2 regions of the Glutamicibacter sp. NPDC087344 genome follow, and region 2 is predicted to be linked to the other one. Evidence: predicted binding sites of a transcription regulator. Region 2 holds the regulator's gene; the other holds the start of a gene.
The links. Region 2 encodes HspR, which represses chaperone genes until heat shock. Its sites were predicted from a motif close to AAGTTGAGTCNNNNNGACTCAACTT; they were not measured.
Positions count from the first base shown of each region.

Region 1: the regulator HspR is predicted to act here: its motif matches at 9,305-9,329, upstream of ACIOWL_RS11230 (ATP-dependent Clp protease ATP-binding subunit).

Region 1 is NZ_JBIUXY010000005.1:240,349-255,285, forward strand. It holds partial or broken gene ACIOWL_RS11180 (glycoside hydrolase family 3 N-terminal domain-containing protein) at 1-298, opposite strand, end outside; gene ACIOWL_RS11185 (Y-family DNA polymerase) at 355-1,647, opposite strand; gene ACIOWL_RS11190 (LexA family protein) at 1,637-2,083, opposite strand; gene ACIOWL_RS11195 (SDR family oxidoreductase) at 2,250-3,104, shown strand; gene ACIOWL_RS11200 (NAD(P)/FAD-dependent oxidoreductase) at 3,199-4,473, opposite strand; gene ACIOWL_RS11205 (hypothetical protein) at 4,780-5,997, shown strand; gene ACIOWL_RS11210 (malonic semialdehyde reductase) at 6,083-6,703, opposite strand; gene ACIOWL_RS11215 (sensor histidine kinase) at 7,048-8,232, opposite strand; gene ACIOWL_RS11220 (hypothetical protein) at 8,281-8,463, opposite strand; gene ACIOWL_RS11225 (response regulator) at 8,546-9,223, shown strand; gene ACIOWL_RS11230 (ATP-dependent Clp protease ATP-binding subunit) at 9,347-11,902, shown strand; gene ACIOWL_RS11235 (VOC family protein) at 12,036-12,392, shown strand; gene ACIOWL_RS11240 (hypothetical protein) at 12,496-13,416, shown strand; gene ACIOWL_RS11245 (alpha/beta family hydrolase) at 13,472-14,140, shown strand; gene ACIOWL_RS11250 (AAA family ATPase) at 14,248-14,922, shown strand.
Region 2 is NZ_JBIUXY010000004.1:397,592-412,528, reverse strand. It holds gene clpB (ATP-dependent chaperone ClpB) at 1-521, opposite strand, end outside; gene ACIOWL_RS09515 (TerC family protein) at 1,056-2,240, shown strand; gene ACIOWL_RS09510 (YccF domain-containing protein) at 2,337-2,747, opposite strand; gene trmB (tRNA (guanosine(46)-N7)-methyltransferase TrmB) at 2,876-3,733, shown strand; gene ACIOWL_RS09500 (GNAT family N-acetyltransferase) at 3,790-4,422, shown strand; gene ACIOWL_RS09495 (proline dehydrogenase family protein) at 4,415-5,374, opposite strand; gene ACIOWL_RS09490 (AraC family transcriptional regulator) at 5,423-6,208, opposite strand; gene ACIOWL_RS09485 (heat shock protein transcriptional repressor HspR) at 6,237-6,665, opposite strand; gene ACIOWL_RS09480 (DnaJ C-terminal domain-containing protein) at 6,772-7,740, opposite strand; gene ACIOWL_RS09475 (nucleotide exchange factor GrpE) at 7,827-8,399, opposite strand; gene dnaK (molecular chaperone DnaK) at 8,413-10,263, opposite strand; gene ACIOWL_RS09465 (PLDc N-terminal domain-containing protein) at 10,513-10,743, shown strand; gene ACIOWL_RS09460 (DEAD/DEAH box helicase) at 10,860-12,416, opposite strand; gene ACIOWL_RS09455 (MMPL family transporter) at 12,735-14,885, opposite strand.

The sequences.
Region 1 (14,937 bases), on a different contig from region 2:
CGGCTTGCTCTTGGACATTCATCCGGGCAACCAGGCCCGCGGCCCGATCCCGCAACTCTGAACCGTTGCTGGACGTGGGTTCTGGGGTAGCTTCGGTTTCCTGGGCCGGGCTTTCGCTGGGAACTAGTTCCGAGCCGGAAGCCGACGGGCTCACACCGGACGTCGAGCTAGTCGGCTCCGCGGTGGACGCAGTGTCGGGTGCCGAGGTTTGCCCGTCCGATCCAGCGCTGCTGCACCCGCTCACCACCAGAAGGGAAAGCAAACCCAGGGCAACAAACCGGTGTGTACGAGGTGTCATGGGACCATTCTTTCACTCGATCCTGCATGGAAACATGGTGCCGCCCAACCAGCAGTTCAGGCTCGCGCGAGCGGCAGCTCATCCCACTCGGTGGTGTAGCGCTGGGAGATATGCTCGCGCTTCATCGACCACGAAGGACTCTGCGCAATGCCCGCACGCCCCAACCCAATTGCTTTGGACCCGAATCTGGCCGAGATATCCTGCACCACGTCCGAGACGTTCACCGGATCGGCATTTTCCGTGTGCTCACCCTGGCCAAAAAGATCCAACTGCTGCTCGCCCGGGGTATCGCTGAGCCCGGAGAGGATCACTCCGCCCCTGACGTAATCCACTCCGGGTATCATCAATTCGTTCATGGCCGCCACCGCGATGCGAGTGAGCATGATGGGGTCTCGTGTGGGCGACGGTAAGCGCACCTGGGTGCTGGGAAAGGATGCCTGCCCGTTGGCGAATCGGCTTGTTCCCGCCGTCACCGTTAACAGTGAGGCGTAGCGTCCCTCCTTGGCCAAACGCCCAGCCGCTTTTTGCGCATAGATGGACATGACTTCTTCCATGGATTCACGGGTCCGCACCGGGGTTGAGAACGAGCGGGTGAACATGACTTGTCCCTTGTCGCTGCGTTCTTCAACCGGGCCGATGCAACGCTGCCCGTTGAGTTCAAATACAGTACGTTGCAGCACCACCGAGAATTTTCGGCGGATCAGCAGCGGGTCGGCCGCTTCAAGATCAGCAATGGAAACAATGCCCATGCCAGCTAGTTTGGCCCCGGTTTTACGTCCGACACCCCAAACATCCGTAGCCGGAACCAATGATTTGATCCGCTCGAGGACTTGCGGATCCATCAGATCCTGGACACAGACCCCGCCGAGGTTCGTGTTGTGTTTGGCGACGTGGTTAGCGAACTTCGCCAGCGTTTTGGTTGAGGAGACTCCCACACACACCGGCACCCCGATCAGCCGGTCTATTGCCGCACGGATCTGCGCCGCGGTGCTGCGCACCTGCTCCAAGGTGCCTTCCAACCCGACAAAAGATTCGTCGATTGAATACACCTCGTGCCAGGTCCCGTAACGGCCCAGAAGTTCCATGACCCGCGCGGACATATCTCCGTACAGCTCGTAATTGCTTGAGCGCACGGCGAGATCGTGGCTGCGCATGTAACGCTGCACCTTGAAGAACGGTTCACCGGTGCCAATGCCGAGTTCCTTGGCTTCCTGAGAGCGGGCGACCACACAGCCGTCGTTGTTGGAGAGCACCACCACTGGACGGTTGATCAACGAACGATCAAAAACCCTCTCGCAGGAAACGTAAAAATTATTCACGTCCACCAGCGCAACGTGGTCACCGGACATGGTGAATGCACCTCGTGACCACACCAAACACACTGACCTCATCGCCTTCGGTCAGCACCACCGGCAGCGGCGATTCATCGCACAACAATCCCACCCGCTGGCCGTCGATCTGCCATCGGCGTACCAGCAATTGGCCGTTGAGCGTCAGGATCACCACCGAATTGTGACGCACCGGGACGGAGCGATCCACGATGATTTCATCCCCGTCATAGATCCCGGCAGACTGCATCGAATCACCACCCACCCGCATGATGAAGGTGGAGACCCGGTCCTTGACCAGCAGTCGATTCAGATCAAAACCACCGTCGAAATAATCCCTGGCAGGCGAGGGGAAACCCATGGCGGAGACCGCCTGCACCGGCCCTTGACTGGCTGTTTCGGGCACAAATGGGTCTGCATCTACCACCGCTGCCTCACCTACTTCAAAACATCCCACGGAAGATTTATTCGGATATACTTTCGAACAATTGAGATTGTACCCTGTTTTGCAGATACAGCGCTGGTGGTTCCGGCGAAGGTCAATGTGGCTCCGCCGCCAGCCTGCGCCTAGGCTGGGGTCATGTGGCTCAAGCGGCCTTCAACACGTCCAATCAAGGAGTAGCGTGAAAGTTTTGTTGATCAGTTGCGGAGATGTGGCAACCGAAGCGGGGTTGCGATTCGCCGCGCTGGGACATCATGTGACCGGATGGCGCCGGAACAGTTCCAAACTTCCCGCCACGCTACACGGGGAAGATGTTGATCTTCAGGATCAGCGGCCTTGGCCACGAATTGACCCGGACACCGAGGTTGTTCTCCTCACCCCGGTGCCTTCCAGCCGCGATGTCCCGGGCTACGAGCGCGCTTACCTGCAGGTTGCGCGGAGGCTGGTTCACGCACTTCAGGAGCAGGCGCCCAATCTCAAACGTCTTGTGTACGTTTCCTCCACCGCGGTATCCGGCGGGGATCACGGGGAATGGATCGATGAGTCGACACCGGCTGAGCCAAACCGCGAAACCTCCCAAATTCTTGCCCTCACCGAGCAAGAGTTCTTGGGTTCCGGACTGCCGGTGACGATATTGCGTGCGTCGGGTATTTACGGCCCCGGGCGCAACCACCTGATCACCCAGGTACGCAATGGCACCGCGCGTTTGCCCGTTGGGTCGCACTGGACCAACCGCATCCACCGCGACGACCTAGCTCAGGCAATCGTCCACGTGGCCAGCATGGGCGAACGCGCCGATGAGCTGTACATGGTGACCGACAATGAGCCGGCCCAGCTGGAGGACATCTTCGCTTTCCTGTCCGCGCAGCTGGATCTGCCAGTTCCCCCGCAAGCCGCCGAACCGTCGACTCGTCGCGCCGCGGACCGCAGGGTCAAGAATTCCAAACTGCTCTCCACGGGATTCGCCTTAGAATTTCCCGGCTACCGCGAAGGCTATCGTTCGGTGCTGGCCGAAGAGTCCATCCGCCACCGCTAAACTCACCACAAACAACAAACCGGCCTGATTGCTCGCGGATGCGTGCATTCGGGCCGGTTTGCCTTTTGGTGTTTCGGGTATGTCTTAGAAGGGTTTAGAAACCCTTGCGCAGCGGGTTGAAATGACGCGCAATGGCCGGGGTATTCTGGCCGGTAATCTGCGCCGCCAAGATCTTTCCGGTCAGTGGCCCGAGGGCCACACCCCACATGCCATGCCCGCCGCCTACCGAAACGCGTGGCGACGAAGTATGTCCGACCAGGGGAAGTCCGTCGGCGGTGCAGGGGCGCCCGCCAACCCATTCCTCTTTGCGGTTCTCCCATTTGATCCCCCGGTAGACCGGGGTGGCCGCGGCGACAATCGCTTCGATACGCTTCGGTTCCAGCTTGTGGTTGACGTCGCGGAACTCCATAGTGCCGGCCACGCGGAAGCGATCGCCCAGAGGTGTGCAGGCAACACGCTGGGTTGGGAAGTAGATGGGATGGGTCGGCATATGCTCCGGCTCAACGGTGAACGAATACCCGCGACCGGCCTGCACCACGACCTTCACCCCGAATTTGGCCGCCAAGTCGGTCATCCAGGCCCCCGTAGCCAACACCACATGATCTGCGGTAATTGCACGTCCTTCGGAACCGATGACGGTGACCGAACCCCCGTGATCGCGCACGTCGGTGACGTTAAACGCGCCGATGATGTCTCCACCGCGGGCAATCACCGATTCAGCGAGGGAAGCCATGAACTTCGGTGGGTTCAAATAACGTTGCCCCTTGACGGCGACACCTGCCACAACGTTCTCGGACAGGGTGGGTTCGATAGCTCGAAGCTGGTCGCCAGTCAGAGTTTCAAAATCGACATGGCCGCCGGTCTTGTGGATCATTTCAAACTCGTGAAGCAAGGCATCGCGGTCCTTCATGGACACGAACCCAGTCAAAAACGGCTCCGCTGGCTTGGTCAGCTCTCGGGTGCCGGGGCCCTTTTCGGTGTCTTGAGCAATCTCGTCAAAAGCATCCAGGCCGCTCGTCCCGATTTCAGAGAAGATGCGCATGGCCTCTTCCCACTTCTTCGGGGTTGAATGCCAAGCGAAACCGAGCAGGAAGCGCAGCAGTTTAGTGTCGGCCTTCAGCGGAATATACAGGGGCGAGGCTGGATCCAGCATCATTTTTAGACCATTGGAAAAGATCGATGGCTCGGCAATCGGCAGGGTCAGGGCGGGAGTCAGCCAGCCAGCATTTCCCCATGACGACCCGGAAGCCACACCTCCGCGATCCACGACGGTGACTTTAACGCCAGCTTCCTGCAGGTACCAAGCAGTCGACAAACCAACAAATCCCGCACCGACAACAACCACATGCTCAGGAACAGCCGCACCCATGATCCACACTCCTCTAGTCACAGCCCCTCCGCACAGGGCCGTTGCAACTCACTCTCGTCTGAAATTGGCCGAAAATCAACGGGGTCTGAGGATTCCACGGTGATCGCAGACACACACTGATGTGATCTGAATTTTTTGCGGAGATCAACAATGAGTACCGTATTTATTACGGTTTGCATCGCATAGTTGAATAGATTCCCTCACCCTCATCGGTCAAAGCCCTGTGGTCGGGTTGAAGGATTCGATGTCTAAGTAGACTGGAGGGGAATCATCTTTCCTGCCTAGTTAAGGAAAACCAGCAAACTTATGGCATCACGTAAACCAGCCAAGAAAAAGCAGTCACAGGGTCATCCCGCACGCCGCGAAGGCGCAAGCTCGGTTCCTTTCGAGTCTGAAGTGCGCCAGGAACTGCAACCGTTCAAATCCCAGCTCTTCCGTCATTTCCAGGAAGAAGGCCAACCGGCCAGCGAGACCCGGGCAGCAGTAGAAGGCCTCACGACGCTGCTCACGGTTCATGCTCAGCTGCGCAAGACCGTTGACGTCAAAACCCTGGATCCAGAGGTGCTCGGCGAACAGCTGGGGCATCTGTCGTCATTAGGCAAAGAAGTGGCCGAGGCCAGTGCGGCGATCCTCAAGCACTACCTCACCTTCCTCGGCACCACTGCCAACTTCGGCGGAAGCGTGGATGACTTCAAGCAGACCTTTGAGTTCCTCTCCCGGATGGCCGGAGATTCTCCGATCGTCGTGCCTTTCCTGGAGGACGACGAGGCCAATGCCGAGCTGGAATCCATGCCTTTTGTTTTTGCCGCTCGCGAACTGGTCAACTGGGTCGGGGAAGGCAAACCAACCTCACCGTCCGGTGTTCTCACCGGCGAAACACTGCAAGATGCGGCCTCCGCATTGGGCCTGATCGTTACCGTTGACGAGACGGCCGAGCCAGCCGAGACCGGCTCGGTCCAGTGGGAGCCTGCGGACGGCAGCACGGTGGGCGGCCTGGCTGAGATCCCACGCTTATCGGCCTATTGGGATGCGCTGATTGGCACCGCAATGCTTCGCTATCAGGCACCGAACGCCATGCCGACCGAATCCTTGGCGCAGGCACTGCAGGGCGCTTCCGGCCCCGGCTCACGGCTGGTCAAGGAACTCATTGCAGAGGTGCTCTTCTCCCACGTGCTGATCAACACGCTGGATACGCCAGGCAAGTCGACCATCGCAGAAATGACTGCCGGGGTCTTGAGCAATGCAGCGTCAAGCACACCGCCGCGCACCGAATTCGCATTGCAGGTGCCAACAACCGATGATCTGCCAGAAGAACAGCATCACCTGATCGCCAGCCTTGAGGTAGTGATCCCGCAGGTGGAAAGCTTGCTGCGCAGCTTCCAACGCGAAGGGCTGGTTGTCATCGAAGACGAGATCACCGTACCGGTAGTTCTCCGATCAGCATTGGAGCGTGCACTGACCAAGGTCTCGGATCATGTCCTCGGGACCGATTCGACCGGCGAAGGTCCAACGACCGCGCGGTAATACTTTTCTGCGGGACCCAAAAGCATCGGGAGTGCAACGCGACGTTGCACTCCCGATGTTTTTTGTTCTCAGCCCGTCCCGCTGGCTAGATGCTGCGGGTAGCCAGTTCGCTGTCGTGACGTGGCAGGCGATCAAACCAAGGGTTCTCTCCCGGCTTGCCAACGTTAACAATCAAGAACGACTTCTGGTTGTTCTCGGCGTTGATAGCCTGATCAACAGCCTTCGAATCGAAACCGCCCATCGGTCCGGCGGCCAATCCAACAGCTCGCACGGCCATGATGAAGTAACCAGCCTGGAGCCAGGCGTTGTTGTTGCCCACGGCGGTACGCACCTCGGCGTTCTCGAACATCGCCTTGCGCTCCGGCGCATGCGGGAAGAAGTTCTCGAATTCTTCATGCCATTCGGTGTCGAAGGACAGCACAGCCAGTGCCGGGGCGGTAAGCGCCTTCTGAGCATTGGTGCCGGACATGGTTCCAGCGATCGTCTGACGCGCTTCTTCGGACTTGACCCAGGTAATACGTAGCGGCTGATTGTTCATCAGCGTGGGGCCCATCTTCATCGTTTCGTAGATTGCGTCAAGAGTTTCATCTGACACTGGTTCGTCGCTGAAGGAGTTCGCGCTGCGGGCTTCGAAGAAGAGCTGATCCGCGGACGCCGGATCGATGGTGAGCGCTTCGTAGACGTTTGATTCAGTCTGGACAGTCATGGGGGCTCGCTTTCGCAATGTTCACGGATTCTTGGAATCAGGATATAGAGATTCCGCGCCGCCCTCGCGATTTTGTGAACACTGTCACGAGAAAATTCCTGGGGATTAAGTTATAAAAGGTACGTTACGTCACTTGCGAACAACGGCGTGCGATGGGGGCACAACGCCGATGAAAGATCGTTCGCTCAGTAACGCAACGTACCTTTTAATCACCCTTGGTCCTTGATGATGCCACTCGCAAAACACCACCAAGTACCTAACCGGTGATCGGTCTTCACCGATACGTATATAACTTATCGCGTCTGCAAGAATTGCGAAATCATACTTAAGTAGGAGGGTAGGGCTCAGAACGGGATACTGGCCGTCAAAATCCAGTGGCCATTGCGCTCTGCGGTCTTAAAACGACCACCGAACGCTTTCATCCGGTCCTCCATACCAATCAGTCCACTGCCACCCACCGGAAGTGAATGGTTTTCAGAGCTTGATTCCGGCATCTGATTAGTAATTTTGAGCCGAGCTTCGGAGCCCTGAACAGCCAAGGAAATGGTGCATTCACCGCCTGGCAAAGCATGCTTAATGACGTTGGTTGTCGCTTCTTGCATCACCCGATACAGCGCAGTCTGCGCAGAGCGCGGAAGATCAGAAATTTTTTCCTCGGTGTGCGATGACACAACAAAATTTGCTTCCCGCAGGCGCTGAGAGAAGAGTTCAACTCCTTGAACTGCGTAAACCGTCGTCGCGGCGGGCTTATCCCCTGTACTGAACGCCGGGTCCGCCATGGTTCCGTCTGTTCTCAATACGTTGAGCATCAGGCGCAAGTCGTGCAATGTCTCGGTACTGAGCTTGGCGATTACGTCAATAGCGTCCAACGCCATCTGCCCGTCGTTGGCAAATTTTGCGGCCTTGGACTGCATGGCAACCACGGTGATGTCGTGAGCCACGATGTCATGCAGATCCCGCGCGATATTTTTGCGTTCCGCTTCGATCGCCTGACGAGCGTTAGCGTCCGCGGCCCTCATTGCCTTGATTGCCTTTGCGTTTCGCTCTCGCAATAGAAAAATACTGCGGGTCAACGCGTAGGACAACGCCGCCAGCGGGGCAAGAAAGAGGATCAAGATCGCATCAGCACCTGCACGAATGATGAATTGAAGCATCCACCCAACCAGCAATGTCAGATACCAGACCCTGACGTGACGCGATTTGGCCGTCGCAGCAAGCGCCGAAAAGATTACAACTGAAAAAACCATCCAGAAAAGCAACTGACCGTTGCCGAAGAAAAAGAACGCAGATGCAATATAAATGCCAAGCGAAGCACCAACCCAACGGCGCCCGATAACCAAGGCAATACACAAAGTGACACCAGCCAGCGCCCCACGTATAGATTTCGCAGTTGAGTCAATAACCCCGTCTTGCAGGATCGTAACAATTTCAGTCGCTGAGATAGCCAACAACGTGGCTGTACCCGCCCAAACAATGACACCCCGACCATCAAACTGCTTGGTCAGGGTGTCTTTAAGCCGTGCTTTCATACGCCGATACTTCACTGGGTTAACACTGAAGTCAAGCGGACAGCTCTACTAGCAGGAGATGCCGTAGTGCTTGCAGAACCAGTTCGACAGGTCAGTTCCCCAGCCAGCAGGAGTAGCAACGGCGCCGCCGCCAATTACTGTCGAGCCACTGTCGGCGGAGGCCGGAGCTGCAACAGCAGTGATCGGCGCAAGTACCAACGCTGCAACGGCGAGCATCTTCAAAGCTTTCATAACACACCCCATGTTTGAGTAATCTTATATAGTTCGAGTGGGCAGTCCGGAGTTGGTCTGCAGTATCTTTCTAAGGAAACTGATGGAACCGATTAAAGTGCTCATCGTTGACGACGAGCCTCTTATCCGAAGTGCTTTGGGCACAATCCTAGCAACGGATCAGAGAATTGTAACGCTTCAATCCGTAGATAATGGGTTAAAAGCAGTTGAATTCTGCCAAGACAATGCTGTTGACGTTGTTTTGATGGATTTGCAGATGCCGATCATGGACGGTGTTGAGGCCACCCGCGAAATCAAGTCAGCGCAAAACAGCCCTGCCATTCTCGCCATCACAGCGTTCTCTTCCGATGACTATCTTGTTCCGGTTCTCGCCGCTGGCGCGGGTGGATACCTCGTCAAAGACACCGAACCAGCTGAGATCATCAGCGCCATCCATGCGGTCTACAACGGAACGGCGGCCATTTCTCCATCCGTATCTTCAGACCTGGTTTCGGCAATTCAGTCGGCCTACCGCGACACCCGCCAGGAAGTCAGGGATTTGATTGAAGACCTCGGGATCACCGCGCGCGAGGTCGAAATTCTCAAACTTTTGGCGAACGGCCTTAATAACACCGAAATCAGTCGAACCCTGAAGATTTCCGAAGCCACCGTAAAAACACACATGGCCAAAATTTTTGCAAAACTAGAGGTTCGCGACCGGGTACAGGCACTTGTAGCCGCGACACGTATGGGACTTATTGAGATTCCTCGCGACCAATAGACGGTCCTGCTGGACGTGAGTTGAACCTCTTTGTGGACGTTCACGAAGGATGCCGGGAATAGATTCGCGCCGAATACGTTGAACATGAGCATAGACCACTCAAGTTTCTACTAGGAGGCTCACTTGCCAGCATTCTTCGGCTCTCCCGACAACGGCTCGTTCGAGGAATTTCTCTCCCGGTTCCTTTCCTCGCGCGCACAAGCTGCCCGGCCGATTGACATCACCCGGTTGCTTTCGGCGCGTACCCACGAGGCAGTCAACACCGCCGCGTCCATCTCGCATGAACACGGCCACGACGAAATCGACTCATTGCACCTGCTTGTTGCGCTGTTGCGCACCGAGCCAATCAATTCTCATCTCGAAGCCATGGGCACGGACGTCGAGTCGCTAGCTAAGGACGCGATCGCTCATCTGCCCCAGCGCCATGAGCAAAAGGAAAAGCCAACCCGGCTTTCATCTGCCGCCCAGCGCAGCCTCTTCGATGCCTACCAGGTCGCTCGCAACTACGGATCCACCTATATCGACCCGGATCACCTGTTCCTCGCGTTTGTGTTCAACCCGGAGTCCCCGGTCAGCAACCTGCTGGCCCAGCATGGGATTACCGGGCAGTCGCTGCAACAGGCAGCCATGGAACAGGTCCAGCGTGCCCAATCAGGACAGAACCAAGACTCGGAAGAGTCCGAGGTCTCCATGTTGGAGCGCTACGGCACCGACCTGACCGCGCTGGCCGCCGACGGGCAGATTGATCCGGTGATCGGCCGCGACGACGAACTAGCCCAGGTCATCGAGATCCTGGCCCGGCGGACCAAAAACAACCCGGTGCTCATCGGTGAAGCCGGTGTGGGCAAAACCGCCATCGCCGAAGGTTTGGCGCGAGCCATCGTGGCCGACGAAGTCCCGGAACAGATCCGCGGCGCCCACCTGATTTCCATCGACCTGCCCGGCATGCTTGCCGGGACCCGCTACCGCGGCGACTTCGAGCAGCGCTTGACCGGCTTGTTGGAGGAAGTCGCGGACGCCGAAGGCCAGGCAATCGTGTTCATCGATGAAATGCACCTGCTGGTCGGCGCGGGCTCGGGCGAATCGGGCAATATGGATGCCGCGAACATCCTCAAGCCGCGACTTGCCCGCGGCGAGCTGCACCTGATCGGCGCCACCACGTTGGACGAGTTCCGCAAGGTGGAGAAAGACTCCGCCCTGGCCCGCCGTTTCGGCAAGGTCACCGTGGAAGAGCCCTCTGAAGAGGTCGCACTGGCGATCCTTGAAGGGTTGCGCGAATCCTACGAGGACCACCACCAGGTGCAGTACACCCCGGAAGCACTCAAGGCCGCGGTGAGCCTGTCGGCTCGCTACCTGACCGACCGCCGGCTGCCCGACAAGGCGATCGACCTGATCGATATTGCCGGAGCGCGCCGTTCGATCGCCGCCGGTGACACCGAAGACGTGCAGGGGCTGCGCGCCGAACTGGTCGAGGCCGAACGGGATAAGGCCCGCGCGGTGGGCGAGGAGCGTTTTGAGGATGCCAGCGCCTGGCGCGATCACATCACCGCGCTGGGTGAACGAATTGCCAGCGCGGAAGCCGCCGGCGATGCAGGTGTCACCCGTGTGGTGGACGAAACCCAGATCTCTGAGGTGATCGCACGCTCCACGGGCATCCCGACCTCCCGAATCTCCGGGGATGACAAGGCCCGCCTGTCAACGCTGGAAGAGTCGTTGCATCATTCGGTGATCGGGCAGTCCCAGGCCGTGACCGCGGTCGCCCGCGCGGTGCGCCGCAACCGCACGGGCCTGTCCCCCGCAGCGCGTCCCATCGGGTCCTTCCTGTTCCTGGGTCCGACCGGCGTGGGCAAAACCGAGCTGGCCAAGGCACTGGCGACCAACCTGTTCGGCTCAGCCGACGCGATGATCCGTGTGGACATGAGCGAATACGGCGAGAAGCACACCGTGGCGCGCCTGATCGGAGCCCCTCCGGGCTACATCGGCCATGACCAGCCCGGTCAGCTGACCGAAAAGGTACGCCGCAACCCGTATTCGGTGATCCTGCTCGACGAAATCGAAAAGGCCCACCCGGACGTCTTCAACGTGCTGCTGCAGGTACTCGACGACGGTCGGCTCACCGATTCGTCCGGGCGCACCGTGGACTTCTCCAACACGTTGATCCTGATGACCAGCAACTTAGGTGGCGAATACTTGGCCAACAAGGCCGGCAACTTCGGTTTCACGTCGTCCAGCGCGACCAGTGAATCCGCGGAGATCAAGGCCAAGGTGATGAGCAAGGTCCGCGAGTTCATGCGTCCGGAGTTCCTGAACCGGCTGGACGAGGTCTTGCTGTTCAGCAAGCTGAGCCAGTCGGAGATCGGCCAGATCGTGAAGCTCGTGTTGGCCGAAACCTGCGAGCGCCTGAGCGAGCAGGAGCTTGGCCTTGAGGTGAGCGATGCCGCCGTGGCGTGGCTTGCGGATGAGGGATACGACCCCGAGTTCGGCGCCCGCCCGCTGCGCCGTCTGGTGCAGCGCAAGGTCCAGGACGCGATTGCCGACCTGTTGATCAGCGACGAGGTCAGCGCCGGGGACACCATCGCGGTGGACTACGCCGACGGCCAGCTCAAGGTGGCCAAGCAGGTGGCGCCGAGCCTTCCGCCTGCTAGCGAAGAAAAGGTAATGGATTTCTTCGGCAGCTAGCCTGCATCCCCCTCAGCGAAGGGCGGTTCGCGCAACCATACGTGGTTGGGCGCACCGCCCTTCGTGCTGTTCGGCGACCACCGCTGGCGCTTGACCCTACCCAAGTCCCCTGTCCCCCGGTAGGTTGGTACCCATGGCAACTATTGGCATGATCACCCTCGATACCCTGGACGAGCAAGCGGCAGCAGCCTGGTGGCGGTTGGTGCTGCATGGTGAATACGCGGGCCAGTATCCCGGCTTCACCATGCTCACGGTCCCCGGATTCCCCGCCCGTCTGGGTTTCCAGCAGGTCGCGGAGGTGACTGCCGGGAAAAACCGGGTGCACCTGGACCTTGAAGCCAAGGCCGATCGGGCCGCGGAAGTTGAAGAACTCATCGCCGCCGGGGCCACCCTGGTTGAAGAACATATCGATGACCCGGACTTCGGCTGGAGCGTGCTGCGCGACCCATTCGGCATCGTTTTCTGCCTGTCGGATCCCCACGGGGACTAGCTAGGCCTGGTTGCCGCTCCGCTCGCGATGCCCCGCCCTGTGCACCCGCAATAAACACCTATTCTGTCGCCCACGTTCCATAGGATGGTCTTAATACCTACCCTTGGAGCGTGTTTTGCGACCTCAACTTCTTGCTGCTACCGCCATTGCCACCCTGCTGCTGGCCGGATGCAGCGCCGCCGACAGCCAGAAAAGCACTGCTGCCACTGCGCCGCCTGCCTCATCCACCTCCTCGCCGAGCAACGAGGCCACAACGTCTGCGGGTCCAGAAGCAGTTGCTGAATCTGCGTCAGCAAGCCCCTCGGCCCCGGTGGTGAATTCCGGGCAAGCCTGGGCTGATGCAAAAATCCAAATGTGGGTGGATAACTCCGGAATCAAATCCACGGCAGGATTTTTGTATCCTTATAGTCTCATGACCTCCTGGGACTCGCCCGAGGACGGAGTTATCGATATCAAGCTCTCGAACGACATTGTGTTCAATCGCGATTCAGCCCAGGAATCTTACGAGGGTCCCAAAGATGAGTTGGGTTTTATGGGCCGCATCATGTTTGACAGCATCGGAGAAGCTTCTCCGGAGTTGGAGACGGTAACTTTTTCGACGGAAGACGGGAAGTACTCCGGCAGTTACTCGCGCGGTCGAACCGGAGCAGATCCCTCCAACAGACAAGCTTGGGCCGACGAAAAGTACGCTCAGTGGCTCAACAGCATGAATGATACCTACGAATCCTTCTGCGGAACCCCCATCACTTCGCTAAAGGTCTATAGGTCGTGTATCCCCAACGACCCGCATGCCTATGTTGACACGGTTGAGTCTCCGGCGAAGGGGGAACTGGTAGTTTCCATTGCCGACGGCCCTTGGATGGGCGACGACTACGACATTCCCGCCTCCCGCTTCGTCTCAAGCAATATGCTCATCAGGATCAATGAAAAGGCTGTTGGCGAAGGAAAAGTCGACAAACTCACCGTCATCGCAAGGAATGGTGAGGATACCGCTGTGGAAATGCCACGCGATCTGGCGCAATGACCTCGTTAAGCACCGTTGCCAGGCTCGCCTTTCTGAAGCAACTAGTCTTGAATACATGAGCCACGAACTACAGATCCCTTTCGGTGACACCTCACTTAGCGCACTGCTGGACCGCGCAGAAAACCCTACGGCGCTGTTGATCCTGGCCCATGGCTCAGGCGCTGGCAAGGACCACCCATTTATGACCGGGTACGCCCAAGCTGTTGCGGCCTTGCGGATCAGCGTCCTGCGTTTCAACTTCCCCTATATGGATGCCGGCAAGAAGTTCCCGGACAAGGCGCCGACCGCCGTGGCGGTGTGGAATCAGGTGCAGGCTTGGGCCGGTGAACACCTTGCGGAGAATCTGCCGGTCTTCAGCGCCGGCAAATCCTTCGGCGGGCGGATGGCCTCCCTGGCCGTTGCCGAAGGCATGAAAACGTCGGGACTGATTTTCCTTGGTTATCCGCTGCACGCGCCCAAGAAGGAAGACAAACCTCGAGATGCGCACCTGTACCCGTTGCAGCTGTCGATGCTCTTTCTCCAGGGCACCCGCGATCCCTTTGCCAATGTGCAACTCATGGCGGACGTTGCGGACAAACTGAACCAGCACACCGAGCTGGTCTTCTTCGACGGCGGCAATCATTCGTTTAAGGCGGCCCGCTCAGGCCGCAGCGTGGAAGAAGACGGAGCGCTCTTGGCGGAGGCGACCGCAGGTTTTATCAACCGCACGGTGGCTAACACCTAGCGCTGCCCGGTGCGCGGACATGCTCATGAAACCCACAGGAGAAAAGCGGAGAACAACCCGGCCCCCACTCGTTGGATACAATAACAAGTCATCCAACGAGGAGAGTCATGACACGAGGTGCACCGCAGGAGAATTCCCGCGCAGGCCCGGCCCACGGTGTTCGGCAATCGTTGATCATCATGGGTACCGACGGCGCGGGAAAAACCACCCTGGCCAAAGCGCTTGTTGAGGATCTTCGGCGCAACGGCTTCAGCGCGCAATTCGCCGCGAACGTTTCCGGGCGGCGTTGGCTCACCCAGCGCGCGCGGTCGTGGGGCATCAGTTTCCCCACCTTCACCCAAGACTTTATCGAAATGGCCATCCGCACCGTCAACGTAGCGCTCAATACGCGACGCGCAAACACGCTGGACGGACTGACCGTCATGGACCGGCACCTGTACTGCCAACTAGTCTTGCGCAGCGTGCGTGGTCAGCCGTTGGGTTTGCTCTTGCCCTGGCTGGCTCACCGAGCCATCGGCAGTTCGCTGGTGGTTGTCCTCGACGTCGACCCGCAAACCGCCTTTGATCGAATTTCCTCACGCGAGGACGATTTTGAAACCTTGGAGTACCTGCAGGCAAGCCGGAAGGAATACCTGCGGCTCGCGGCGGCCAACGGCTGGGTCGTTTTGGACGGTTCCCGGCCCCCGCACCAACTCCTGGCCGACCTGCGTTCGCTGACCGGTTACCCGGTGTCACGCCCTATCCTCACCGCCAGGGAAGCCGCCGGGACAAACCAGCGGTAGACGTGAGCAGAGCGC
Region 2 (14,937 bases):
GAACGCGCCAGCTCGGTCATGTCGGTGCCGAACTTCTCCAGTGACTGGAAGGTGGCTTCCGGGTTCGGGTTATCAACCTTGCGATCGCCGCGGATAGTAGGAAGTGTGCCTACCAGCAGGTCGCGGGCGGCACCCTGTTCCCGCAGCGCCTCACCGGTTTTGGTCTGGTCGCTGGTCAGCGCAATCAGCAGGTGCTCGGTGGAGACATAGGTATCCCCCATTTCCGCCGCGGTTTCCTGCGCACCGCTGACGACCTGCAGCAGTTGGCGGGAGAACTGAGCCTGCGCCACCGACGATCCGGCGCTTGAAGGCAGTGCCTTGATCAGCGCGCTGGCCTTCACGGAAAGCGCGTCGACGTCCAGCCCTGCCGTCTTGAGCAGTGCTACCGCGACCGAGTCACGCTGATCCAGTAGTGCCTTGAGCAGGTGTGCAGGTTCAATCTGCGGATTTCCTGCGGTCGATGCATTCATGCCTGCGGCCGAGAGTGCCTCTTGGCTCTTGGTAGTGAGTTTGGTGTCCACGCGCTTCCTTTCGTTTGTAGGTGAACCTCTAAACTTGAGTGTACTTAACTCAACCCTAGTATGTGAGTGGTTATTCCACTTCTCCCAGATAATTCGAAAAAGTTTTCCCTTGTGTTCGGTGATCTGCCCCACTAACAATGGAGCCATGGCAGACCTCAACTCACCAGGGTCTTGTTGCACCACGAACGGTGTGCAAGCGATGGATTTGATCAAGCAGCCCCAGCACGGGTCCCTGCCCTGCCCTGAGGGACTCATCGGTTCGCGGGCGCAACACAACAAGCCGCCGTAACCAGCTTGTCGCGCGAGAATTCCGTCGAATCTCACCTGCCGGCCAACACGCCATGGCTACCCCGACTTTCGCTGAGGGCAATACACAAGATAGAGTTGATCTCACGTAAGGGAGTATTCGCAAGCGTTTGATCCGTCAGTACGTAAGACTCAGAAGTCTTGCCGGGTTCTGCGGCCAGCCATTTTCGGTTGGTGAAGAGACTTACTTGTCTGGCTTGTACCTAACTTACGAAAGCAGGAATCCCCATGGGAGTTTCTCCTTTAATCTGGGGCATCACGATCGTTGTGATCCTCGGCCTCTTGGCATTCGACTATTTTTTCCACATTCGCAAGGCGCACGTTCCTTCACTGCGCGAAGCGGCAATCTGGTCAAGCATCTATGTTGGCCTCGCGGTCGTCTTCGGCATCATCGTCTTCATTTTCGGCGGCGTGGACATGGGCGCCGAGTACTTCGCCGGCTACATCACGGAAAAGGCCCTTTCGGTCGACAATCTCTTTGTCTTCCTGATCATCATCGCCAGCTTCAAGGTGCCGCGTGAAGACCAGCAGAAGGTCCTGCTCTTCGGCATCGTCTTCTCGCTCATCGCACGAACCGCTTTCATCTTTGTGGGCGCAGCGCTGATCAACCAGTTCGCCTGGGTTTTCTACATCTTCGGCCTGATCCTGCTGCTCACCGCAGGCAACCTGCTCAAGAAGGACGACGAATCGGATGAGGCCAACAACTTCATCATCCGACTCGCCAAGAAGCTGTTCCACACCACCGACAAGTACGACGGCGACAAGCTGTTCACCAAGATCGACGGCAAAAAGGTCTTGACCCCGATGCTGCTGGTGATGGTGGCCATCGGCGGTACCGATATCCTCTTTGCGCTGGACTCGATTCCCGCAATTTTTGGTCTGACGCAGAACGTCTTCATTGTTTTCACCGCGACCGCCTTCTCCTTGATGGGCCTGCGCCAGCTGTACTTCCTGCTTGACGGGCTGCTGGATCGACTGATCTACCTGTCCTACGGCCTCGCCGCAATCCTTGCATTCATCGGCGTCAAGCTGATCCTGCACGCCCTGCACGAGAACAACCTGCCGTTCATCAACGGTGGCGAGCATGTTTCGGTCATCGAGATTTCCACCGGACTGTCCCTGAGTGTAATCATCGGTGTGCTGGTATTCACCGTTTTTGCCTCGCTCTTCAGCAAGGCCGGCAAGGCGCTGACCGCGGTCAACAACGTTCGACGCCATGCGAAGAACTACACCGACCTGTCGTACACCGCTGATCCCGCCGAGCGCGAGCGAGTCTACTCGGTCCTGCTGGAGGAAGAAGCCTACGTGAAAACCATGGACAAGAAATATCGCGACAAGGTCAAGGACATCGACACGATCCGCGAAGAAATCGCTGAGGCGCACCGTCAACACGACGAATATCTCAAGAGCTGACACCATCGACCAGCGCTGAGACAAACGCAGAATCAAGGCAGGGCCCGCCATTCGAACACGAATGGCGGGCCCTGCCTTTGAGCGGTGGCGCGAAAATTAGCGGCGCATGGAACCGATGTAATAGTCGGAGGGAACAACGACCTTGCCCAACGGCATCAGGGATACCGGGATCATTTTCAGGTTCGCAATACCCAGCGGAATACCGATGATCGAGATGAACATCGGGATAGCGGTCAAAACGTGCCCAATGGCAATCCAGATTCCGGCGAAAATCAGCCAGATCACGTTGCCCAGGGTGGAGAAGGCGCCGACGGCGCCGCGGTCCACCACCGTCCGGCCGAAGGGCCACAACGCGTACCCGGCGATGCGGAAGGAGGCGATGCCAAAAGGGATCGTCACGATCAGCACACAGCAGATGATACCGGCCAGGACATATCCCAGGGCCAGCCATAGGCCGCCAAACAGCAGCCAAATAATGTTGAGGATTCCCCGTAGAAGATCAGTCATAAACACATCTTCCCCAATCCCGGTGCTCGGCGCCATGGGTGACAGCCCGGATTTTCCCCTGAGACCGTGGCCAATCCCCTAGTCTTCGGGACGGTTCGGTATGGCGCGCTCGGCTAGGATTAATAATCATGAGCGATTCGAGCGAAGCACAGCCTCAGTCAGAGGCCACGACCCCCAAAGACCCAGCACTTTTCCGGGCCGAACCGGTCTCCTTTGTCCGTCGGGGCAATCGCCTGCAGGGCCGACGAGCCAGCGCCTGGGAGCGCAATGCCGACCAATACGTCATTGAGCCTCCGCGCAAGATCGCCGACACCTCCGTGGCCGATGACTTCACCCTCGACCCCGATCAGGCATTCGGCCGGGTCGCTCCGCTGATCGTGGAGATCGGTACCGGGCTTGGCGAATGCATTGCCAATGCCGCCAATGCTGACCCCGAGCGAAACTACCTCGCCGTGGAGGTCTACCGGCCCGGGCTGGCCCAGCTCATGCTCAAGGTCGAATCCTTCGGAATCGAAAACGTCCGCGCGGTGCAGGCCAACGCCCCCGAGGTGTTGGAGGTGATGCTCGAAGAGAACAGCGCCGATGAAATCTGGATCTTCTTCTCCGACCCGTGGCACAAGCCCCGCCACCACAAACGCCGCCTGATCAAAGCCTCGTTCCTGGACAAGGTTTCTCGGGTCCTCAAACCCGGTGGCACCCTGCGGCTGGCCACCGACTGGTCGAACTACGCAGAACAAATGCGCGAAGTGCTCACCGCCCACCCCGATTTTGAGAATCAGTTCCCGGGCAATCTCACCGGAGACGAAAGCAACCTGACCAAGGTCCGCCAAGAAGGCATGGAAGGTTTTGAAAAGGAACCTGATTTCGTGGACGAGATTGGCGGCTGGGCACCGCGTTTTGAACGCCGTATCCTCACCAGCTTTGAAGGCAAGGCACTGAAGGCAGGCCGTCTGGTCTTCGACCTGGCCTACACCCGCGTCGGCTAAAGCGGGATCCGTCGTAAATTCCGGCAATGGCTCATGCCCACCCTAGACTGGTGGGCATGAGCCATTACCCTGTGGTCCCCGCCAGCCACTACGCTGCCGCCCCCACCATGGAATACGCCGGAGTGAGGCTCGAACAGCTCACGCAGTCCCATGCGCCGGATCTCGCCGAGGTGGTGTCAGCCGGAAGCTTACACGAGGCTTGGTTCGCCACCACCCCGTCGGCGCAGCAGATGGAAAGCAACATCGCCCAGCGGTTGGCCTGGCAGGCGGCGGGAACCATGGCCCCTTTCGCCATCATTGATACCTCCACCGGCCGCGCCGTCGGTGCCACAACGTACCTCAATATCGATGCGGCGCACCGCCGGGTGGAGATCGGCTCCACGTTCCTGGCGGTTTCGGCGCAGGGCACCGGCATCAACCCAGCGGCGAAGCACCTGCTGCTCCGACGGGCATTCGACGACCTCGGATGCTATTCGGTGGCTTTCTGCACGCATTGGCACAACGAAGCCTCGCGAGCCGCCATTGCACGGCTGGGAGCCAAGCAGGACGGTGTGTTGCGCAACCACAAGTACGACCCGGTCACCGGAACCCTGCGCGATACGGTGGTCTTCTCGATCCTGCCCCACGAGTGGCCTGCGGTGCGCACCCAGTTGGAGTCGCGGCTGCGCCGGCACGGACGCATCAACTAGCAGATTCGGTCGCCAAGTCTGCGAGCGCGGTGAATACCCGCTGCGGTTCTTCTGCCAACCGGTTCAGCGAATACAGCCACCATTCACTTCCATAAACCACGTATTCGCGGGTTCGATATCCCGAGGCGTTCAGCGAATCCAACAGCCCCGCGCCAAGCCCTTGGAGCATTTCAAATTCGATACGGCGATCGTGAAGCTGATCGCCGAACGTTTCTTGCAGCGTGGAGATGAGCGAGGCATCGTGTGTTGCCAGATTGGTCCGATGACCCGAATTGATGAGTTCTGAGGCCATCTGCACATATCTCTCGTACATCAGCGATGAGTTGCGTGGTGCGGCAACCTTGAGGTCCTCGCGGAAGGCGCCTTTGACCAAACGGATCGGTCCGTCCCGTGTGATCACTCGCAGCAGGTCGTCGGCGGAGCGATGCAGCCTGGCTTGCAGGGTGATTCCTGTTTCTGGAAAATCTGTTTTGACCCGTTCCCACATTGTCAGCACCTGGTCGGTTCGCGCCGATCCTTCGGCCGAAACCATCACGTACGTCCCCGCGGCACGTGCCGCCTCGGCAATCCGGGCGGCGTTCTCATAACAAAACCGGTCGTCGACCAGCAGTCCCACGTGTGACAGGTCCAGGCTGATGGTGCTGGCAACCTCAAGGCGTTTCAGGCTGCGGGCGATTTCGATAAATTTTTCGGTTTCTTGCCTGGCTTCTTCACGATTCCGCACCGATTCGCCAACACATTCGATGCTTGCCAGATGACCGCGCCGCGCATTCGATTCGACCAGCTGGAGCGCCGAGCTTAGGTCTTCCCCGGCGATATAGCGACTGGCGATCCTCCTGGCTGCCGCCAGCACCTGTGGATTGGACTTGACCGTAGCCTTGAGCGATTCATCCAGTGCCCAGGTGCGTAAGGTGTCGGCAGCCTGTTCGAGGTCGAAGGTTATTTCATTCATGGACCCATCGTGCGCGAATTCCGCGTCGATGTATTGAACGAAATTGCCCTATTTTCCGTAGGCTCCCGGCGTCGCGGCCACGTGGGCTCGGAAAGCCCTGTGGAAGTGGCTTTGATCCGCGTAGCCAAGGGTTGCCGCGGTATCAGCCACCGATGCGCCGCTACGCAGTAACTGCCGCGCGGCGTTGATCCGGGAGTTTTGCCGCCATGCGATGGGCGCCAGTCCGGTGCGGCGCTTCACCGAGCGGATCAGGTGATATTTGCTCACACCCGCCACCGCGGCGAGCTCGGTTAAGTCGGGGTTGGCTTCTGCAGAACTGAGGATTTCAAGAACCTCTTGCATCCACACTTCGTGGTTGCCTTGGGCTTCAGAGCCGATCACCTGGTGCGGTGGGGCATCCTGGAGTTCTTGCAAGATTGTTCGAAACCGATGCTGGCACTGCGCCAGATCCAGGCCGTCGAAGAGCGCTGCGATAAAAGCAGAAATGCGATCATGAAGCTGCGCATCGCGTATGATCCGCACGTTCTCAAAAAGTGGCGACCGGTCTTCTCCCAGCAACTCGGTTGCCCACACGTGCTCCGCGTGAATCATCTGGTATTCCCAGGTTCCTGCCTCGGGGTTGCAGGCGTGCACGTGTCCGGCCGGAATGACGATCACATCCCCCGGCAGCAGCTGGGCCGTGGCCCCGGCCGCCCCGGTGAACTGCGTTGAGCCGGCGTCGATGAGTCCCACGGAAAACCTATCGTGAACATGGCTGCGGTAGCACGATACCTGCTGGCAGGACCTGCGTGCTTCGAGAAACGGGTTCTCCGGGGTGTTCCAAAATTCAGCCATTGTCTATCCTGCGGTTCATCCCGGGATTTCAGCGGCCAATGGCGCGACGTACCGGGAACAACGTTACGGTTGGTTCGGGCCGCGAGGGGCGCATGCCGCGGGCCAGCGAAACCACGTCGCCTGCGACGGTCCCGGCGGCGAAGATCCGTGATTGGCCCTGGCGCACGTAGTTCAGTTCGGTGCGCAGCTGGTTGACTTCATCTTTCAGGCTGGCAACCTGGTTTTGCAGCTCAAGGATCCGTTTAATGCCTTCAAGCGAGACCCCGTCCTTGCTCAGCGACTGGACTTGGCGCAACAACGACACATCATGCTGGGAATAACGACGCTGTTTGCCGGACTGCCGGCTGGGCGAAACCAGTCCAATGCGGTCGTACTGGCGCAGTGTTTGCGGGTGCATGTCGGCTAGCTGCGCGGCGACGGAAATGACGAAGACAGGTCGCAGGAAATCCCCGTTCACGGTGCTTCAACCACCTTTCTGCCTTGGCTGTAGTGTGAGTCTATCGCCTGCGCCACAGGGTGTTGAACCCTGTGGCGCAGGCATGCGGCGATCGTCTGGGCCGCGTTTAGAGCTTGGCCTTGGCGGCCAGATCTGCGCGCGGATCGTCGCCCTCGGTAGCGGCGGCGAAGTCTTCAACTGCCTTCTTCGCGGCATCCGAAAGATTCTGCGGAATGACCACATCCAGCACGATCAGCAGGTCGCCGGTGGCCTTGGAGGTTTTCACTCCGCGGCCCTTCAGTCGCAAGGTGCGTCCCGAGTTCGAACCTGCGGGAACCTTGACCGTTACCTCTTCCCCGTCCAAGGTTGGGACGTGGATTTTTGCGCCCAGGGCGGCCTCGTCAAAGGTCACCGGGACGTGTACCCGGATGTTGTTCTCTTCGCGTTTGAAGAACGGGTGCTCGGCAACCTTGACCTTGACGATCAAATCCCCGTTGCCGGCGGCACCTGCCTGGCCGCGACCGCGCACACGCACCGACTGGCCGTCCTTGATGCCTGCCGGGATACGCACGTCGATGACCTCGCCGTTCGGCTCACGCAGGCCGATCTTGGTTCCGTTGATGGAGCCAGCGAAGGAGATCGAGGTGTTCGCGGTCCGGTCCGCCCCCTTGCGTGGCGGGGCGCTCTGCCCGCCGAAGCCGCCAAAACCACCGCCACCGCCGAACAGGTCGGAGAAGTCCGGTTGCCCGCCGCGCTGGCGTGCCCCGCCGGAGCCTCCAAAGAGGTTGGAGAAGATATCTTCAAATCCTGCTCCGCCGCCCGGAGCGCCACCGGCACCGCCGGCTGAAAAACGGGCCCCGGAGCCCATGGCCCGGATCGCGTCGTATTGCTCGCGCTCTTCCTTGTCGGAGAGGACCGAGTTGGCTTCGGTGATGTCCTTGAACTTCTGTTCCGCGGTGGCATCACCGGCATTGGTGTCAGGGTGGTACTTGCGCGCCAACTTTCGGTACGCCTTCTTGATATCCGCGTCCGAGGCATCCTTGGAGACACCGAGGATTGCGTAAAAATCTTTATCTATCCAGTCCTGACTTGCCATCAGGGCCTCATCCTTTCCTTGCGAATTCGAAACTGCCCACTGGCGAGAATTCGACAGTGGGCAGTTTCAGTTGGGTTAGCTAGTTGCTATTCACCGGTGGCGACCAGCACCTGGGCGGCGCGCAGGACGTTGGTTCCCTTGCGGTAGCCGGCACGGAGCACCTGTCCCACGTGATCGGCTGGAACTTCCGGCACAGCCTGGCGCAGCAACGCTTCATGGACGTTCGGGTCGAATTCGACCCCCGCCTCATTGATGCGCTCCAGGCCATGCTGCGAGAGGATCGTCTCCAGCTTGGTGGCAATCGAGGCGAAAGGGCCTTCGTTCAGATCGCCGTGGGTGCGGGCCGCGTCAATATCGTCAAGCACCGGCAACAGGGTCGAAAGCATTCCCTGCACCGCGTTTTCACGCGCCACTGCACGGTCGCGTTCTACCCGCTTGCGGTAATTGACGTATTCGGCCTGCAGGCGGAGCAGGTCGTTGCGCAGCTCGGTCACGACCTCGCTCACCTCGTCCTGCTCGCCGGTGACTGATTCGCCAGCCTCGTTCAGGATCGCCTCGGCCTGACCCAAAGCGTCAGCAGTTGGCTGCTGGTCAGCTGCCTCTGGCTGGTTCTCCGGCTCCTGGCCGAAGTTTTCGTTCTGGTCCTTTGCCTCGGACATGTTCCTAAACTCCCTACTTCTTGTCGGCTTCGTCTTCGTCGATGACCTCGGCGTCGACGATGTCTTCATCAGCGTTTGGTGCATCCTGCTCGCCGGCGGCTGCGCCCTCGGCCTGGGTGTTGGCGTAGATCGCCTCGCCCAGCTTGGTCTGCGAAGCCTGCAACTTCTCAAACGCGGCCTTGACCTCGTCGTCGTTGTCCTGCTTCTCCAGCGCGGACTTCAGTGCGTCAACGTCGCCCTGGACCTCGGTCTTGACCTCTTCAGGAAGCTTATCCTCGTTGTCCTTGATCAGCTTCTCGATGGAGTAGGCAGCCTGCTCGGCGGCGTTGCGGGTCTCGGCAGCCTCGCGGCGGGCCTTGTCCTCTTCCGCGTGAGCTTCGGCTTCCTGGACCATACGCTCGATGTCTTCCTTGGACAGCGAGGAACCACCGGTGATGGTCATCGACTGCTCGGTGCCGGTGCCCTTGTCCTTGGCGGACACGTGCACGATACCGTTTGCATCGATGTCGAAGGTGACCTCAACCTGCGGGATACCACGCGGAGCCGGTGCGATACCGGTCAGCTCGAAGGTGCCCAGGGCCTTGTTGTCACGGGTGAACTCGCGCTCGCCCTGGAAAACCTGGATGGAAACCGACGGCTGGTTGTCCTCAGCGGTGGTGAAGGTCTCCGAACGCTTGGTTGGGATCGCGGTGTTGCGCTCGATCAGCTTGGTCATCACTCCACCCTTGGTTTCAATACCCAGGGACAGCGGGGTGACGTCGATCAGCAGAACGTCCTTGCGTTCGCCCTTCAGCACGCCAGCCTGCAAGGCGGCGCCCACGGCGACAACCTCATCAGGGTTGACACCCTTGTTGGCTTCCTTGCCGGCCAGGTCCTTGACCAGTTCGGCAACGGCTGGCATACGGGTCGAACCGCCAACGAGGATCACGTGAGCGATCTCCGAGACCTTCACGCCGGCTTCGGCAATGACGTCGTTGAATGGCTTGCGGGTGCGCTCCAGCAGGTCTGCGGTCAGGTCCTGGAACTTTGCACGCGAAAGGTGCTCGTCCAGGTGAACCGGGCCCTCAGGGGTGACCGAGAGGTACTGCAGGGAGATGTTGGTGCTGGTAGCCGAAGACAGTTCCTTCTTGGCCTGCTCAGCGGCTTCCTTCAGGCGCTGCAGGGCAATCTTGTCCTTGGACAGGTCGGCACCCTTGGCTTTGGCCTGAGCCAGCAGCCAGTCGACAACACGCTGATCCCAGTCGTCGCCGCCCAGGCGGTTGTCACCTGCGGTCGAGCGAACCTGAATGGTCGAGAAGCCGTCGTCGTCCTTGCCAACTTCCAGCAGGGACACGTCGAAGGTACCGCCACCGAGGTCGAAGACCAAGATGAGCTCGTCTTCGTTGCCCTTCTCCAGGCCGTAGGCCAGAGCGGCGGCAGTTGGCTCGTTGACGATGCGCAGCACGTTCAGGCCTGCGATTTCGCCGGCTTCCTTGGTGGCCTGGCGCTCGGCGTCGTTGAAGTACGCAGGAACGGTGATCACCGCGTCGGTGACCTTCTCACCCAGGTACGACTCGGCGTCGTTCTTCAGCTTCATCAGGGTACGAGCCGAGATTTCCTGGGCGGTGTACTTCTTGTCGTCAATGTTCACGGTCCAGTCGGTACCCATGTGACGCTTGACCGACGCAATGGTGCGGTCGATGTTGTTTACTGCCTGGCGCTTGGCGATGTCGCCAACCAGGACTTCGCCGCCCTTTGAGAAAGCAACGATGGACGGGGTTGTGCGGTTGCCCTCCGCGTTAGCGATAACGGTTGGCTCACCACCTTCGAGCACGGATACGACAGAGTTGGTGGTTCCAAGGTCAATACCTACGGCACGCGACATAATGGCTCTCCTTTGCCTAGTGAAAAAATGTCTAACGCTGGAGGCTTCCACCTCCATTGAGCGCTTCGGACTCAAGTTTACTCAGCCGCTTTCGACTGTCAAATTAACTTGAGTTAAGTCGACTCAACTTTGCGCTCTGTCTTATTCAACGGGTGGGGTGGCAGAATAATTCCCGTAAGCACAAAACTTTTTCTGGCTCCGTCGGTCCACCGTTTGAAGCCCTGAAAACAACAGATCAAAGGCTAAATGATGGCTCGAAGCAAAAAGAAGTTCTCTCAGCTTTCCCCGGTGGCACGCACCGCCGCAATCGTTGCAGGGACCCTTGAGGTGTTGCTGTTTGCCGCGGCCCAGATCGACATCTACCGACGCAAACCCGAACAGATCAACGGAAGCAAGGGGCTCTGGGTGGGGCTATGTTTCATCAACTTCCTCGGGCCGCTAAGCTACTTTAGCTTCGGGCGCAAAAAGCCACAGGACTAACCGCTCGCACCACACGGTCACCGCGAGTTTGACCTCAAGGCCAAAAAATCCCCGCCCGGTATCCGGGCGGGGATTTTTTAGATGCTCAGCCAATCGTATTGGCTGGAAGTTGATCCTTAGCGACTGCGGGTGGCAGGGCTGGAGGCACGGCGCGGACCGCGTGAACGGCCCCCGGCAGCTGACCCGGCTGCGGCTCGCGCACCCTGACGTGTCCCGCGACCGGCGGCACCCGATGGGCGTTCGGAACCTGCACCGCGGCCGGCACTTGCCGGACGCTCGGCGTTGGCGGCCCGAGGTGCGCGTGCTGGACGTTCTCCCCCGGCAGACTTCGGTCCGCGCTCGTTACGGCGGCCCGACTCGCTGCGAGCCTGGCCTGCGCCGTCGCCCGCCGAACGTGGACCGCGGGAGCCACGCTGCCCACGGCCGCCACGATTGCCAGCTGATTCACCGGCAGGTTTACGTTTGGCCTGGTTGCTCTGCTGCTTCACCGGCGCGGCGTATGGAACCAACTCGGCAACGTCGCCTACAACGTCCTTGACGACCTGGGATTCCAGGCTGACCTTTTCAAAAGGAACCTTGAGCCCGGCCTGCTTCAGCAAAGTCGCAACATCGCCCTGCTGGTCAGGAGTGCAGATGGTGACCACGGTGCCGTTGGAACCGGCACGCGCGGTGCGCCCCGAACGGTGGGTGTAGGCCTTGTGTTCTGCCGGCGGATCAATGTGAACCACCAGTTCCACACCGTCGACGTGCACCCCTCGGGCGGCAACGTCGGTAGCAACCAAGACCTTGGCCTCACCGGAGGCAAAAGCCGCCAGGTTGCGGTCGCGGGCGTTCTGGGACAGGTTGCCGTGCAGGTCGACGGCCGGCACACCAGCCTTGGAGAGCACTACCGCCATCTTCTTGGCGTGGTGCTTGGTGCGCATGAACATGATGCGGCGCGAGGTACCCTGCGCGAGCACACGAATCAGGTCTTTTTTGTCATCGTTGGGGATCACAAAAACATGGTGCTCCATGGTGTTCACCGCGGCCTTGGGCGCATCAACCGAGTGAATCGTTGGGTTGCTCAGGTAACGCTTAACAACCTTGTCCACGCCGTTGTCCAAGGTAGCGGAGAACAGCATGTGCTGGATACCGGTCGGCATACGGTCCATGATCCGGCGCACCACCGGCAAGAAACCCATGTCGGCCATGTGATCGGCTTCATCAAGCACCGAAATTTCAAGCTGCGAGAGGTCTACGATCTTCTGCTTGATCAAGTCGTCAAGGCGGCCGGGGCAGGCAATAACAATGTCAACACCCTCGTTCATCGCCTTTTCCTGACGGCTCTGCGCCACACCGCCATAAATCACGGTGGTGCGCAGGCCGCTGGCGGCGGCCAGCGGATCCACGGTCTTGGCAATCTGGGTGGCCAGCTCACGAGTCGGCGCCATGATCAGGGCGCGCGGGAAACGAGCCTTGCGGCGCTGCGGGCGGGCAGCCAGGCGAGCCACCAGGGGCAAGGAAAAGGCCAGGGTCTTGCCCGAACCGGTCTGGCCGCGACCCAACACGTCGCCACCGGCAAGGGTGGAAGGAAGGGTTGCTTCCTGGATCGGGAACGGGGTTTCGATGCCGCGCTCGGTCAGTACGTCAACCAGGTTCGCGGGCACGCCAAGGGCGCTAAAAGTAGAGGTCAATGCTCAAACTTTCTCTCTGAATTCGCACGTCGTTTTCGACGCTGTGGTTCGCCGATCCAGGAGGAAGTCCGGTACGGGCCAGCATGAATCATGCTTCGCACCCGTGCAAAAACTCCAGGATTCCGGGAGTTTTTGTTCAAGGAAATCAAGTCTGTCGACGAATACGCACCGTGCGGGCCTAGTCGAACTAGATGTCCCGTCTTGGATACGTACAAGTTTCTATTCTACAGGCAGGCTCCGGGCTTGTCTGGCCCGGAGCCCGTCAACGGGTCGAATCACAGGAGATCTCCACCACGTCAACCACGCCAGCGCACTGGGTTAGGCCCGGTGCGCACCGGCCTTGTCCTTCTTGCGGGCAAGCTTGGAGGGCCACCAGACCGCGGAACCAATATCCTCCACCAACGCCGGAACCAGCAGGCTTCGCACGATGAATGTATCCAGCAGCACGCCGAAGGCCACGATGAAACCAAGCTGGGCCAGGAACATGATCGGCACAACCCCCAGTGCCGCGAAGGTTGCCGCCAGAACAATACCAGCGGAGGTGATCACCCCGCCGGTGACGGTCAGACCCCGGCGCATTCCCTCCCGGGTCCCGTAAACCAGCGCTTCCTCGCGCACCCTGGTCATCAAGAAGATGTTGTAGTCGACACCCAAGGCCACCAGGAACACAAAACCGAACAGCGGGACCGATGGATCCGCGCCCACGAAATCGAAAACGTTATTGAAGACCAGCGCACTGACGCCCATCGCCGTTCCGTAGGAAAGCACCGTGGTGACCATCAACAGCAGCGGGGCCACAATGGAGCGCAGCAGAAGCATCAAAATGACCAGGATCGCAATCAACGTGATCGGAATGATCTTAAACAGGTCGGCCTCGGCCGTCGCGTTTTTATCCATCTGCGTCGCGGTTGTCCCACCGACCAGGCTCGCCGGATCGATCTCGTGCACGGTGTCGCGCAACGTGTGCACCGTTTGAACCGCGGCATCCGAATCCGCGGCATCGCTCAGTGTCACGGAAATCAGGTTCCGACCCTCGACGGTGTACACCGGTGCCCCACGCTGAGCCATGGCCGGCCCGCCGTCTTCAGCCTGCAGATAGGCCGAGTCCACCCCTGGAACCTCAAGGACCGCTTCCAAGGTGGTATTCGCCTGGGCTTCATCAACAATTACGGTCGCCGGGGAGCCACTGCCTCCGGGGAAGTGCTCACCGAGGGCAACCTGTCCCTCACTTGCTTCGGAGCCACCGGTGACCAGCGCGCTTTGCGGCACGCCGGTCGCCTTGAGCTGCAGGGAGAAGGCCGCACCGACGGCCAGGACCAGGGCGGTCACCACCCAAATGGGGCGCGGATGCGAGGCAACAAAAGTGGCGATGCGTGCCCACAGCCCTTTGCCGGCCCGCTCAAGGGTTTCCGGGTCCTCGACCTTGGGCATAAATGGCCAATAGGCGGCCCGGCCAAGCAAACCGAGCACCGCGGGAAGGAAAGACAAGGCCGCGATGATTGAGAATACGATGCCGGATGCACCGATGGGCCCCAACGCCTTGTTGGAGTTCAAATCCGAGAACAGCAGGCAGAGCAGGCCCACCGTGACGGTGCCGCCGGAGGCGATGATCGGTTCAAGTGAACGCTTCCAGGCCTTGGCCACCGCTTGCCACCGGTTCAGACCCGACGACAGGGCTTCCTTGTGACGCGCGACAAAAAGCAATGAGTAGTCGGTGGCCGCACCGATCACCAGGATCGAGAGGATGCCCTGGGCCTGCCCATCCAGGCGGATGACACCTTCCTTGGCCAGGAAATGCACCACCAGCACCGCGGCGCACAAGGCCACGACGGAGGTCATCAGCACCGTGAGCGGAAGCAGCAGCGAGCGATACACCAGGAGCAGGATGACCAGCACTGCAACAAGGGCCACTCCCAGCAGCACCCCGTCGATGCCACCGAAGGCCTCGATCAGGTCGGCCGAGAATCCCGCGGGGCCGGTGACATACACCGTCGCCGACTCGGGTTGGGCGTCCGCCAACAGGGTGCGCAGCTCCTGGACTGCTTCGTTGGCTTTCACCTCAGCGGAGATCGGCACAATGTACTCGGCGGCCTGGCCGTCGTCGGACATGATCGGCCCGGTAACCTGCCCGTCGAGGTATTCGAACCCCGAGATCTCGGTGGCGAGCGCGTCGGCCTGCCCCTGCTGCACACCGTCCGCGGAAGTCATCAACACCACCGCGGGGATTGCTTCACTGGTGCGGAACTTGTTTTGCCATTCCAGCGCCTGGGTCGCTTCGGCACTGGTGGGCAGGAACGCGGTTTGGTCGTTTGTTTGGACCTCGGAGAGTTTGCCGAAGGTCATTCCGCCAACTCCTGCGACGCTGATCCAGAGAACAACCAGCAGTGAATAAATCACCGCCCGGACGGCAATGGCCTTGCCGCTGATGGAACGTTCGGCGCGCTGGCCGACTTTCGCTTCGTGTGACATCTTGCTGTCCTCAATGTGGTCTGGCGGTGCTGGCCACCACGGCCAACGGAAC